Regions from separate parts of the Streptosporangium fragile genome, predicted to be linked through region 1. Evidence: riboswitches for the same ligand, from Rfam matches in the RefSeq annotation. Region 1 holds a riboswitch; each other region holds the start of a gene.
What was found. Region 1 has a riboswitch for cyclic di-AMP ahead of ABD841_RS36130 (coiled-coil domain-containing protein). Riboswitches for the same ligand answer to the same signal wherever they lie in the genome.

Region 1 (4,271 bases):
TCATCTTCGTCAACCTGCTGGCGGGTTTCAACCTGGCGATCGGCCTGTTCAACCTGATCCCGCTGCTCCCGCTGGACGGCGGTCACGTCGCGGGCGGCCTGTGGGAGGGCGTCAAGCGCGGCTTCGCGCGCGTCACCCGCCGCCCCACGCCCGGTCACGTCGACATCGCCAAGGCGCTCCCGCTGACCTACGCGATCGCCTTCATCATGATCATCATGGCCGGTCTGCTGATGTACGCCGACCTGGTCAACCCGGTCCGTCTCTCCGGCTGACCCCGTTCCGCCGCGCCGCCGTACGTACGCCGACGCCGCGTGGCACCGTACGGTTCGTGCCGTCTCGTGCGGTTCGCGGCGCCCGGTACGGTGCCGCGCTCCCGTCGCCGCTCCGGTGCCCGGGGCCGGGCACCGGTCGCGCCCGCAGGCGTTAGGGTTGCGCCGTGGATGACGGGACGCCTGGAGCGCTGATCGACGTGGCGCTGTTCCGGCTACGCCGGATGTGGTCGCGGCCGCTGCGCCCGCGCAGGGCGGGGGAGTCGCAGCGCCCGGTGCAGATGTCGAACGTGATGGTCGTGCACGCCGTGCACAAGCTCGCCCTGGACGTGCCCGAGGTCACCGTGGGCGCCGTCGCCGAGCAGCTGGACGTCGATCCGTCCACCGCCAGCAGACTGGTCAACGACGCCATCGGCGCCGGGTTCGTCGCGCGGGAAGAGTCGGCGGTGGACGCCAGGCGGGCCCGGCTGGTGCTCAGCGACCGGGGCCGCAGGGTGCTCGACGCCGTCGTCCGGCACCGGCGGACCTACCTGGACGGGCTGATGGCCGACTGGGCCGAATCCGACCGCGAGACCTTCGCCCGCCTGCTCGCCCGCTTCGCGGAGGCGGCCGCGGCCCGCCCGGCGAACCTGGCCAACCTCGACCAGGTGATCGCCGAGGCGCTGGAGGGGCCCGCTACTCGCCGGTGACCCCGTCGATCCGCTGGCGGATGATGTCGGCGTGCCCGTTGTGCCGGGCGTACTCCTCGATCATGTGGACGAGGATCCAGCGCAGCGAGACGTCCTGGTCATGGCGCTGCCCCTTGCCGATGGTGTCCAGCGGCAGCCCCGCCGACAGCTCCCTGGCGTGCGCGATCTCCGCTTGCCACCTGTCGAAGGCGTGCTCGGCCGTGGGGCTGGTCTCCAGGGTGTCGAAGTCGCCGTCCGGGTCGTCGTCGGAGTAGTAGATCCCGACCGTGCCCTCGCCGTTGAGCACGTTACGGAACCAGCTGCGCTCGACGTCGGTCATGTGCCGGACCAGACCCAGCAGCGACAGCGTGGACGGCTCGGCCGCGCGCAGGCGCAGCTGCTCGTCCGTCAGTCCCGCGCATTTGACGGCCAGGGTCTCCCGGTGCCAGTCGAGCCACGCGTGCAGCATCGGGCCCTCGTCGGCGATGAAAGGGGGATCAATCCGAGTATCGGTCATGGTGTCCCATCCTTTCGGGCATCACCACCGCTGTCACGTCCTTTTTCCGCCACCGACCTCGTATTCCGCAGGCCCCGGAGCGCGGCGCGGATTCCGCCGGGACCGCCCGCCGAGGGTCGGGACCGCCCGCCGCCGGAGGCCGATTCCGCCCGTCGGCGGCCGGGTCCGGCCGCTCAGAACATCGAGATGTGCGGGTGGTCGTAGTGGTTGGCGGTGATGCCGCCGCGGTCGGACATGAAGCGCCAGCCGGAGCCGTGGTTGATGCGCTGGCGCCAGATCACGTACTTGACGCCGAGCTTGGCCCGGTTCTTGAGGGCCCAGGCGGAGATCTCGTCGCCGAGCTTGAGGTTGGCCGCGGTGGGCATCGCGCCGCCGGTGCTCATCATGAAGTCGCAGGCGCGCCCCAGCGGGTGCTCGCCGCCGTCGTTGGTGGGCCGGTAGCAGCCGACCGTGTACGGGAGGTCGAAGCGCCTCTTGATGGCGTCGCGCATGATGCGGGTCCGGTCGGTGATGTTGTCGGCGCCGGTGGGGAGCTGGGGAGCCCAGGTACCGTCGGCGCGGCGGCCGGAGCCCACGGGGACGAGCCGGTCGAGTTTGTCCTTGATGTCGTCGATCAGGTCCTCGGCCTCGTCGCGCTGGGACTGTACCTCCTTGGCCTCCTCCTTGATCTCGTCGGTGAGCCGGGCCGCCCTCTCGGCGGCCTGCTCCCTGCGGCCGAGGCTGTCGGCGAAGCCCTGCAGGTGGGCGCTCTGCTGGGCGGTGAGCTGCTCCATCACCGCGGCACCGCTCAGATCGGGGGCGAACAGCAGGGAGGGCAGGCTTCCCGCGCTGCTCTGGTAGCGCAGCTGGACGATGGAGTCGACCTCCTGCTTGGCCGCCGCGTACTCCTCCTCCGCCCGCTGCAGGTTCCTCTTGGCGACGGCTTCGGCCTTCTGTGCCTTCTGGAGCGACTCGCGCTTGGCCGCGTAGGACTCGATCAGCTTGTCGATCTTCTTGTTGAGCTTGGCCAGCTCGGCGCGGAGTTCGGCCTCGGTCGGCTTGGGCTCCGCGCTGCCCGCGGTGGGGGCACCGAGCGTGAACGCGGCTGCCGAGCCGAGGCAAAGGATCCAGACCGCATGACGACGGAACGTGGGGGACGGTGCCGCCACGACTCTCCTCTCCTTCCGCCTACCGGGTTAGCTGACGGGTTCGGGCTGGAGGAAGCCCTTCCACCGAAGTGGTTTCACCCCAGGTGCGGTGGTTCCCCGGCTCTCGGGCGAGGCGCCTGAGATTAGGCATATCAGCAGTTAGAGCTGATGTGGGAAGGATAGTAGTGGTAAACCGAAAGTCATGCGACTGCAATCCGAGACCAATAAGTGATCAATCCGTGACGACGGAGCGCAGAAGTTGTGCTGTCTCTTCGGGTAGCACATCGTTCACGAATGCTCCCATGGCCGACTCCGATCCGGCGAGATACTTCAGCTTGTTCGCCGCGCGGCGGATGCTGAAGAGCTCCATGTGGGCATACGCCAGGTCGCGGCCGACATTCACCGGAGCCTGGTGCCAGGCCGCGATGTACGGCATCGGCATGTCGAACAACCCGTCGAGGCGGCGCAGGACGTCGGTGTAGAGGGGGCCGAACGCCGCACGCTCGGCGGGCTCCAGACCTCCCAGGTCGGGCACCCGGCGGTGCGGGTAGAGGTGCACCTCGACGGGCCAGCGCGCCGCGGCCGGCACGAAAGCGGTCCAGTGCTCGTTCGAGGCGACGACCCGGACCCCCGCCTCCCGTTCGGCGGCGAGCACGTCGGCGAACAGGTTGCCGCCGGTCCGCTCCCGATGGCGCTCGGCCGCCCCGAAGGTCAGCCTGGTGCGCGGGGTCACGTACGGGTAGGCGTAGATCTGGCCGTGCGGGTGGGTCAGCGTGATGCCGATCTCCGCCCCCCGGTTCTCGAAGCAGAACACCTGCTCCACGCCCGGCATCGCCGACAGCTCGGCCGTCCGGTCGATCCACGCCTCCATGACCAGCTCGACCTGCTCGGGGGAGAGCCGGGAGAAGGAGGAGTCGTGCTCGGAGGTGAAACAGACCACCTCGCAGCGGCCGGCCCCCGGGCGGACCTCGCTCAACCCGCCGACCTGCCCGTACGTCCCCGGCTGGGCGGAGAAGGACGGGAAGCGGTTCTCGAAGACCACCACCTCGTACTCGGCGGACGGGATCTCGGTCGGGCGGCCGGGGACGGACGGGCACAGCGGGCACTCACTGGCCGGGGGTAGGAAGGTGCGGCCCTGGCGGTGGCCGGCCATCGCGATCCACTCCTCGGTGAGCGGGTCGTAGCGCAGCTCCGAGGCCGGCGGGCGGGGCGGCAGGTCGCGCTCGTCGACCGCGCTGCGGTCCGCGTCGTCCCGCCGGTCGAAGTAGAACAGCTCACGGCCGTCGGCCAGGTGGGTGATGGTGCGCTTCATCGGCTCAGGGTCTCGCTCTCCTGCTGCGGTTCTGTGATGATCAGCTCGCCCACCGCGGCGGCCAGCTCCTCGCGGGCCTCCTCCGGAAGGCCGGAGTCGGTGACCACGACGTGGGCCTCGGACAGCTCGGCGATCGTGCTGATCCCGACCGTGCCCCACTTGGTGTGGTCGGCGGGCACCACCAGCCGGTGCGCGGAGGCGACCAGTGCCCGGTTGGTCTCGGCCTCCAGCAGGTTGGGCGTGGTGAACCCGGCGCGGGTGCTCATCCCGTGCACCCCGAGGAACAGCGTGTCGACGTGAAGCCCCCGGATCGCCGCCACCGCGACCGGGCCCACCAGGGCGTCGGAGGGGGTGCGGACCCCGCCGGTCAGCACGACC
Region 2 (4,271 bases), on a different contig from region 1:
TCGTCGGCGGGCGCCTGGAGCAGGGTGTCGTAGACCACGATCCTGCGGGTCGCGCCGAAGCCGGAGACGTAGGCGTTGAGCGCGGTGGTCCGGCGGGAGGCGTCGGCGACGAGCACGTCGTCGACCGGCACGCCGTCCCTGGCGGCCATGGCCAGCAGGTCGTCGCGGAGCCGGCCGTCGGCCATCGGCCGGAAGTCGTTGAAGAGCGGCTCGATCACCACCGGGTAGGCGAACGACGCCAGCAGGGTCAGCCCGAACGCCCCGGCCGCCGCGGGGATCCACCAGCGCCGGTAGCGTCGCGCCAGTGCGATCACGGCCAGCACCATGATCGCGATCAGCGCGGTCCTGACGCCGATGTTCTTGAGCCGGTCGGCCGCCCAGGGCAGCCAGGTCTGGGTGGACAGCCCGAAGTCACGCAGATGGGTCTCCGACCACATGCCCAGCGGCCAGCGCAGAACCTCGGTCGCCGCCGACAGCGCCGCGACACCCAGCAGAGCCCGCAGCCACCACGGGCCGCGCAGGCGGCCGACCAGCCGCGCGCCCAGCGGGGTGGCCACCAGCACCCCGGCGACGACCAGGGTCAGGCCGAGCGACAGGTAGGCGGGGACACTGACCAGCGCGTCGAACGTCTCGGCGCGGGCGATCTGGGCGGGGGTGAAGTCGCGGGCCGGATCGGGGACGACCTCCGGAGCGCTCCCGGGCAGCGCCCGCCAGGGCGTGGTGAACGCCACGACGGCCAGCGTGACCGCCCCCAGGGCGGCCAGCGCCCATCCCGCCGCGCGCATGCCGGAGGGCCTGCCCGTCGTGCTCAGCGTCATGCGAGTTCCTTCCGCAGGTAGTCGCGCCAGGCCTCGGTGAGCTCGGCCTCCGGCAGGCCCAGCGTGGTCCCGGTATCGCTACCGTAGAGCCTCACCAGGGCCTTCTCGCCGAAGCGCTCCACGACGAACCGGCAGGCGAGCCAGGCCTCCTCATACGCCTGGGCCAGCCGGGGGGCGCCGGGGGCGAAGTCCGCGGGCCCCGGCAGGCCGGCGGGCACGATGCCCGCCCGTACCTCCGCGGCCAGCTCGGCGGCGGCCACTCGGACCGGGATCCCGGCACCGCGGTAGCCCACGTAGTCGGCGAACCCCTCCGACAACCACATCGGCACCCGGCCGCCCCGGGTCGCGCCGGTGGCCACATGGGTGAGCTCGTGTGTGATCACCACGTCCCGGCCGGTCGGGGTGAGCCGCGCGTAGCCCGACGGCAGGACGATCACCCGGTCCGCGGTCGCCATCGCGGCCAGACCTCGGGTGCTTCCGGCTCCGGCGAGCGCCGCCGCCTCGGCGTCGGTGGCGGGGAACAGGACCAGCGCCCGCACCGGCCCCCAGACCGCTCCGACCGCGCGGCGGGCGCGGTCGGCCCTGACCGCCAGGTCGCGCAGGACGGCGGGCGGGACGCGGTGTCCGATCACCAGGGAGTGCTCGCCGCGGACGGCGGCGGCCTCCCCCGGCCACAGCTCCGGAACGTCGCCCGGGAGGTCAGGAAGGCCGGGTGGGAGGTCGCGGTCGCGCGGGGGCCACGCGGCCCCGGCGGGCGACGGCCCGGCCCCGGTGAGCAGCGGCCCGGCGCTCATCAGCGCCAGCATCCCGGCGAGCACGGCGCGACGCCCCTTCGGGACGGACATACGGCCCGATGCTACCGTGACCGCCGGACGGTGCCCGGGTTCACGCCCCGGGCGAGAGCCGACGCGCGAAGGTGCCCTCCGAGGTGAGGACACCGGGGTCGACCACCGGCGGTAGGCGGGAGGCCGTCGAGGCGCCGGGTGAACCCGTGCGGCACGGGCGGGAGCCGCCTTTCCACGGTGGCGGGCGCGTCGATCTCCACGGTGGCGGGCGCGTCGATCGACGGCCGCCGATCCGCCGGTGTGCGCACCACGCATGGAGCGGCCCCGTCCTTCCCTGGGGATGGACGGGGCCGGTGTCCGTTGCTCAGGCTCCGGGCCGGGCCGCTCCGGCGAAGGAGGACCGGTAGTACCCCTCCAGCTTCACGATCCGGACCGTCTTTCCGCTGCTCGGCGAGTGGACCATGCGACCGTTGCCGACGTACATGCCGACGTGGCCCTTCCCACTGAAGAACAGCAGGTCACCGGGGCGCAGATTGCTCCACGAGACCTTCTTCCTGATCGCCCGGTACTGGCTGTGCGTGATCCGGGGGAGGGACACGCCGGCCTTGCGCCAGGCGAACTGGACGAGCCCTGAGCAGTCGAACGCGCCGGGACCGGAGGCTCCCCACCGGTACGGATCGCCGACCTGCTTCTTGGCCACCGAAACGGCCTTTCGAGCCCGCACCTTCTGCAACGCGGCCTTGCTCAGCTTGGCCTTGGCCTTCGCCTTGGCCTTGGCCTTGGTCTTGGCCTCGCTCTCGGTCCGAGTCTCGGTCCCGTCGGTGCTCTGGACCTGCTCGGAGCCGCTCGCGGTGCCGTTGACCTGGAGCGTGGGCGCGGTGTCCGCCATCGCCTCCGCCGTCATGGACCCCAGCGTGACCGCTCCGGCTGAGGCGGTCAGGGTGAGGGCGAACCCGCCGATGGAGAGGCGGAAAAGGCGCGACAGACGGGGGTTGTGCAGGGTGGTAGACAGGATTTCTCCTTGGGACTTCCACTGATGCCTACCGGGTTAGCTGACGGATTCGGGCCTGGAAGATGCCCTACGGCATAAAAATGCCGATTCACCCCTGACCATGCTTTCGCGGGCCTTTTGGGTCCCCGGTTTCGTGCCTCCTGGCTGCACGAATTCGGCAGGCCACCGCGACGGGGGCGCACCCCGGGTCGAGGGAGCGGCGGCCGGTTGGATTTCTATGGGGCATCGGCCCGGAGGCCGATCTGGACCGCGGCAGCATGGCGTGCGGCCGCGAGGCCAGAAGGTACCCGGATCTCCACCATCCGGCAAAGCATTCACCAACTTTGAAGATCAAAAACGCCTCGTGATCTTCCCGTTATCCCTGCTTAATCGCTATTTATGCTATCGAGATATGACTCTCGTCACATCTTACGAATCACTCCCCGCAATTCATCACTTCTGTAACATATGTCACATTGGTGTTGATCTCGGTTTGATCTCCGTCGGACCGGGAGACAGACGGGTCGGCGCCCGGCGCGGGAACGGACGCCGCGGACGGGGGCGTGGACAGGGCTGGGTGCGGAGCCACGGATGCGGCCGGAGGCGGCGTCGACGATGCCGGACCCCACGGTGACGGGGGCGGTGACGGGCTCGGGACAGACGGAGGGCACCGGTCCCGGCGCTCGGGACGGGCCGGCACGCGAAACAGACGACGAAGCTACAGACCAGCACGAAACGAACGCACGGCACGCCAGACCGGCGCGAGACGCGCGTACGGGAGACGTGCGTACGGAACGACAGACCGGCGCGAGACGCGCGTACGGGAGACGTGCGTACGGGAGACGTGCGTACGGAACGACAGACCGGCGCGGGCCGGGCGGCACCCGCGGGCGCGTCAGGGGCGGACGGCCCCGACGAGGCGACGGCCGTACGCCGAGAGAGGGACGACCTTGACGACATCGCCGGTCTGCGGAGCGTGCACGATCTTGCCGTCGCCCGCGTAGAGGCTGACGTGGCCGAGCCCCTCACTGAAGATGAGGTCGCCCGGCTGCAGATCGTTCAGCGAGACCTTGCGGCCGGCACCCCAGCTCCACTGCTCCCAGGTCGTGCGTGGCAGGCTGACCCCGCCGCTGCGCCAGGCGGCCTGGACCAGGCCGGAGCAGTCCCAGCCGCCGGGGCCGGTGCCGCCGTACTGGTAGGGCTTGCCGACCTGGGCGAAGGCGAACTCCAGGGCGGCGCGGGCGTTGCCCGAGGCCGGGCCGTTGTACTGGATGCCCGCGCTGTCGGGATTACCGGGGTTGTAGGCGCCGACCTCGCGCAGGACCTTCTGCTGAGCCTTGATCATTTTCTCGACCCTGGCCTTCTCCACGGCCAGCTCGTCGCGCGTCCGGTCGGCCTCCGCCAGGGCGTCCTTGGCCTTGTCGCGGCTGTCGCGCAGCTCCTTGGTGGCCTCGTCGAAGGCGTGCAGGGACTGGGCACGGCTGGCCGACAGCTGGTCGACCGCGGCCAGTCCGCTCAGCAGGGCGCCGGGATCGGTCTGGCTGACCATGCCCTCCCAGCCGGTGATCGACCCGAACTGGTAGGTGCTGACGGCCATGGTGACGAGCTCCGTACGCAGCCCGGCGACCCTCTCGCCCTGGCGGGTGAGGTCGTCGTTGAGCGCCCGGTACTTCTTCC
Region 3 (4,271 bases), on a different contig from region 1:
ATGGTCCTCCTACCGTGCCGGTCCTGCGGAACAGAATCTCATTCTGTACAGAGGCGGGGCAAGGGTGGGGTCACCTGGCCGGAGGAGCGCCGGTCAACCGCGCGGGGGACGGCACACGGCAGGGGCACGGCTACCCTTCGGGTCATGCCCCTGCCGCACACCCCGGGCACAAAGAAAGGTCCCATGGTCACGTTCTCCGTTCCGCGCGCACCCGGGAGGCGAAGCGCGGGCTCAGCACCGGGGGCTTCCCGCCGGGTGTCGCGATCCCGCGGCGGGTCGCCGGGGCGCCGCTGGGGCTCCGTGGTGGCGGCGCTGCTCATCGGCGCGCTGCCGGCATGCGGGACCGGCGCGTCGGGCACCACGGACCCGTCGCCCGCCCGGGAGGGCAGCCGCAGCCTGGTGCTCCCGCCGCCCGAGAAGGCCGGGCCCGTGAAACTCACCGGCATGTGGCCGTTCCTCACCCGCGAGGAACTACTGGACCGGCATCCCCACGTCCGGGGCGCCACCGTCGAGGACGCGGTGCAGGTGCGGTACGAGGAGGTCAAACGGGCCAAGGGCCACTCCTTGACCAGGGGGTTCATCTTCACCGGCTACGACGTGCGGATCAGCCGGGATCAGGAGGCGCCGACCGTTGAACACGCCCTCCAGACGTTCCTGGCGGGCGACACCCCCGACCACGCCTTCGACCTCCCGGCGGGGCCGTTCGGCGGCCACGCCCGCTGCGTCGGCCTGGAGCTCGTCGGCTCCGAGACCGGCATGTGCGCCTGGGCCGACGACGGCACGGTCGGGGTGATACTCGGCCCGAACTTCAGCGCCGCCGAGTTCAAGGAGATGCTTCCGGGGTTCCGCGCCGCCGTCGAACGCTGACGACCGCCCGGCGCCGGAGGCGGCGCCCCCATCCGCCGCGCGGCGGGGGCGAGCACCGGCGGACGACGTTCCGGCAGCCGAAGGCCCCGGCGCGGGAGCGCCGGGGCCGGGTCGTGCGAGGGTGTCCCCCGAGGACGTCGCGGGGAACGCCCGGAGGGACCGCGCGGGGACGCCAGGGGGAAACGTCCCGGAGGAGTCGCGCGGGGACGCCGCGGGACGGTCAGGCGCGGCGGCGGCCGGGGCGGCGGCGACGGCCGGTGAGCAGGAGGGCGCCTCCGCCCACGGCGATGAGCAGGACCGCCGCGGCGGTGCCCTTCGAGCCCGAGGAGGAGCTCGCGGCGGCGTTGGCGGCGCCGTCCAGGTCACGCGCTTCCTTCTCGCGCTTGACGTCCGCCGTGAGCACGACGTTCTTGGACGAGCCCGCCGCCGGCCCGGCGACGGCCTCGGCCTTCGTGGCCTCCTCGGCCTTCTTCGGCTCCGCGACGACCTCGGTCTTCTTCGGCTCCGCGGCCTTCTTCGGCTCGGCCGGCTTGGCGACGAGGGGCTTCGGCGGGACGGCCGGGTTGCGGTCCTTGCGGCCCCAGGCGCCGGTGGAGAAGGCCACCGGGTGGTTCTTCTTGCCCACGCCGTCGCCCCACTTGGTGATCACGTACTGGACCTTGATGTGACCCATGCCGCCGTTGCCGTTGACCATGAGCGTGTTGGGGTTGAACGTGCCGCCGGTCAGATCCGCGAAGGTCTTGGCGTCGAGGTCCAGCATGACGCCCCGGCTGGAGGGCTCGCCGGGACCGCGGTCGCCGACGAAGAACTTGGCCTTCTTGCCCTTGTAGATGACGTAGCCCTCGGTGAACAGGGGCCAGCTCGGGCTCGCGGCCATGCCCTTCTGCATCGGCTTGCCGCTCGCGGGCAGGCCGGTGTCACCGGCGCGGCCGGAGGAGTCGTCCCAGAAGTAGGAAGCCGTGGTCGACCCGGTGAGCAGGACGGTCTGGGAGGCGGCGTCGGGCTTGTCGGCTCCCGGGGCGGTACGGGCCGCGGGGGTGGCGGAGGCGGGCAGCGCGGAGGCGACACCGGTGGCGGTCAGCACGCTCGCGCCGACGAGGAGCGCGGCGGCGAGACGGTTCTTGTGCAGGGCGAAGAAGAAGCGCATGGGGAAAACGAGCTCTTTCACGAGGGAACGGGGCGGCCACGTGCGGCACACGGCGGAGGCACGGGCGAGGACGCGCTCGACGAGAAAAGGCGCAGCGGGATCAACCAGGCGCTACGCGAAGCACGGGCGGGAAGGCACCGCGATCAGGCGCGACGGAAGGGTTCGGGTGAAGTTCTGGCGAGCTGAGGGCGAAGGTCCGGGAGCCTGCACGTCAAGATCCGGGGAACCGGGACATGCGGGTCCGGGGACCGGCGCGTGCGGCCTACGGGACCGGCACGGCCACGGAACGCGCCGACATGGTGACGCGGTGATCCATGGGGGGATCTCCTCTCCATCTCGTCTACCGGGTTAGCTGACGGGTTCGGGCGGTGGAGTTGCCCTACCGCCGCGCGCTCGCGGCGGATTCACCCCGGGAAGGTGGGTCCCCGGCTCCCGCGGGCTTGGCGGCCCTCGGGACTCGACGTCGGCCGGCCGCTCCTTCTGTTGAAGGGCAGGTCACCAACCGATAACAACCAGGACACTACCCAGCACAATGGGACAAAGCAAAACAAATCCCATGAAAAGCCCAGAAGATCTACCTACAACCCCCAAGAAACACCCACCCCGGGGGTGGCCGGCGTCGCCCCTGCCGGCCGCCTCGGCACCGCGAGCAGCCCCGGTACACCCGTACCGCGGGAGGCCCGGCACGCCCCGCCGCGGGAGACCCGGCACACCCCGCCACGGGAGACCCGATACGCCTCTACCGCGGGAGGCCCGGCACACCCCGCCGCGGAAGGCCCGGCCGGGTGATCGGCCTCAGTGATCAGTCCCACCAGAACGACCAGGCGTTCCTGCCCTTGATCTGCTCGGCGTAGTCGATGAGGGTGCCGGCGCCCTGGATGATGCTGTCGGGGCAGAACGTCCAGTGCTCGGCCGCGACGTGCAGGGCGTGCTCCGAGGTCGTCGGCGGCGCGGCGACGCTCAGGTCGAGGGTGTTGAACCCCATGCCGACCACCCGGGCCCCGAACCTCTCCTCCCAGCTGCGCACCACGGCGGCCAGCGGAACCATCCACTCGTTGTGGTTCAGGGCGCCCTGCCAGCCCATGACGGCGAGCGCGTCGGCGCTCCGCTCGACGGCGACCAGGCCCAGCGGGGTCCGGCGCTCGGCCACCAGCCGGGCGTACCAGTCGGCGACCACGCCGGGGTCGGCGACAAGCTTGCCCGGCGGCGCCGGGCCCGGACAGCGGGGGCCGAAGGGGTCGAGGATGTCGACCTGGTCGGCGTGGGCCTTGGCGACCCAGTCGGTCCACACCTCGGCCATGAACGCCGCCGCGTGGTAGTTGTCGATCTCGGCGGCGGCGTCCGGGGCGATCTGGCCGGCCGCCCAGGGCTGGACGGAGTCCTCCAGCAGCACCGGCCAGAGGCCCGAGTGCTCGTGCTGGGCGCGCAGCAGGGCCCAGTACTCTCCGGACACCGCCACGTCGCTGAGCCAGAAGGCGGGTCGGGCACGGATCGACAGCTGCGAGTAACCAGGATCGGGCCAGACCACGTCACCGGGCGGCAGCTCCACGGAGAGCCGTCGGCCCTCGCCCCCGTCGGCGAACAGCTGGCTCAGAAATGGCGGAAGGTGCCCCCGCTCGCAATCGTCCATCTCTACCGATCCGATCCTGACCACGGACCAATTTTGTCCCGTCAAGCGTCCCGAGGGACAGTTCCGCCCTGGTACAGGCAAAACTTATCGGTACAGAAACGAACGAAACCCCTGGGCGCCCGTCTTCAACCGCCTCCCGGGCGCCTGGCTTCGGCCCTCCCGGTGACGGCCTCCGGCATCCCCCGGGGGCACCCGCCTCGCCTCCCCGGCGACGGCCTCCGGCCGCCTCCCGGGCACCCCCGCCTCGCCTCCCCGGCGACGGCTCCGGCCGCTCTTCGTTCTCAGTCCTTGACCGCCCCGCCCAGCCCGGCCACCAGCTTGCGCTGGACGGCCACGAAGAAGATCAGTACGGGGATGGTCATCAGCGTCGAGGCCGCCATGATGCCGCCCCAGTCGTTCTCGTCGGGCTTGAAGAAGACCAGCAGGGCCGCGGGCAGGGTCTGGTTGTCCTTGGCCGAGATGATGAAGGTCCTGGCGAAGATGAAGTCGTTCCAGGCGGTGATGAAGGAGAAGACGCTCGTCGCGATCAGGCCGGGCGCGACCAGGGGGAACAGGATCCGCCACAGGATGACCTGCCGGCTCGCACCGTCGATCATCGCGGCTTCCTCCAGCGCCTCCGGCACCGCC

Region 2: it holds a riboswitch for cyclic di-AMP, as region 1 does, so the genes downstream of both, ABD841_RS27015 (C40 family peptidase) here and ABD841_RS36130 (coiled-coil domain-containing protein) in region 1, are expected to answer to the same signal.
Region 3: it holds a riboswitch for cyclic di-AMP, as region 1 does, so the genes downstream of both, ABD841_RS19910 (hypothetical protein) here and ABD841_RS36130 (coiled-coil domain-containing protein) in region 1, are expected to answer to the same signal.

What each region holds. Positions count from the first base shown of each region.
Region 1 is NZ_BAAAVI010000090.1:3,171-7,441, forward strand. It holds gene ABD841_RS36115 (M50 family metallopeptidase) at 1-272, shown strand, start outside; gene ABD841_RS36120 (MarR family winged helix-turn-helix transcriptional regulator) at 437-958, shown strand; gene ABD841_RS36125 (DinB family protein) at 945-1,454, opposite strand; gene ABD841_RS36130 (coiled-coil domain-containing protein) at 1,628-2,602, opposite strand; cyclic di-AMP (ydaO/yuaA leader) riboswitch at 2,605-2,741, opposite strand; gene galT (galactose-1-phosphate uridylyltransferase) at 2,814-3,893, opposite strand; gene ABD841_RS36140 (DeoR/GlpR family DNA-binding transcription regulator) at 3,890-4,271, opposite strand, start outside.
Region 2 is NZ_BAAAVI010000046.1:54,452-58,722, forward strand. It holds gene ABD841_RS27005 (M48 family metallopeptidase) at 1-818, opposite strand, end outside; gene ABD841_RS27010 (gluzincin family metallopeptidase) at 815-1,663, opposite strand; gene ABD841_RS27015 (C40 family peptidase) at 1,968-2,507, opposite strand; cyclic di-AMP (ydaO/yuaA leader) riboswitch at 2,626-2,785, opposite strand; gene ABD841_RS27020 (C40 family peptidase) at 3,490-4,271, opposite strand, start outside.
Region 3 is NZ_BAAAVI010000028.1:19,448-23,718, forward strand. It holds gene ABD841_RS19900 (alpha/beta fold hydrolase) at 1-2, opposite strand, end outside; gene ABD841_RS19905 (hypothetical protein) at 256-867, shown strand; gene ABD841_RS19910 (hypothetical protein) at 1,088-2,035, opposite strand; cyclic di-AMP (ydaO/yuaA leader) riboswitch at 2,337-2,470, opposite strand; gene ABD841_RS19915 (DUF4253 domain-containing protein) at 2,817-3,668, opposite strand; gene ABD841_RS19920 (carbohydrate ABC transporter permease) at 3,926-4,271, opposite strand, start outside.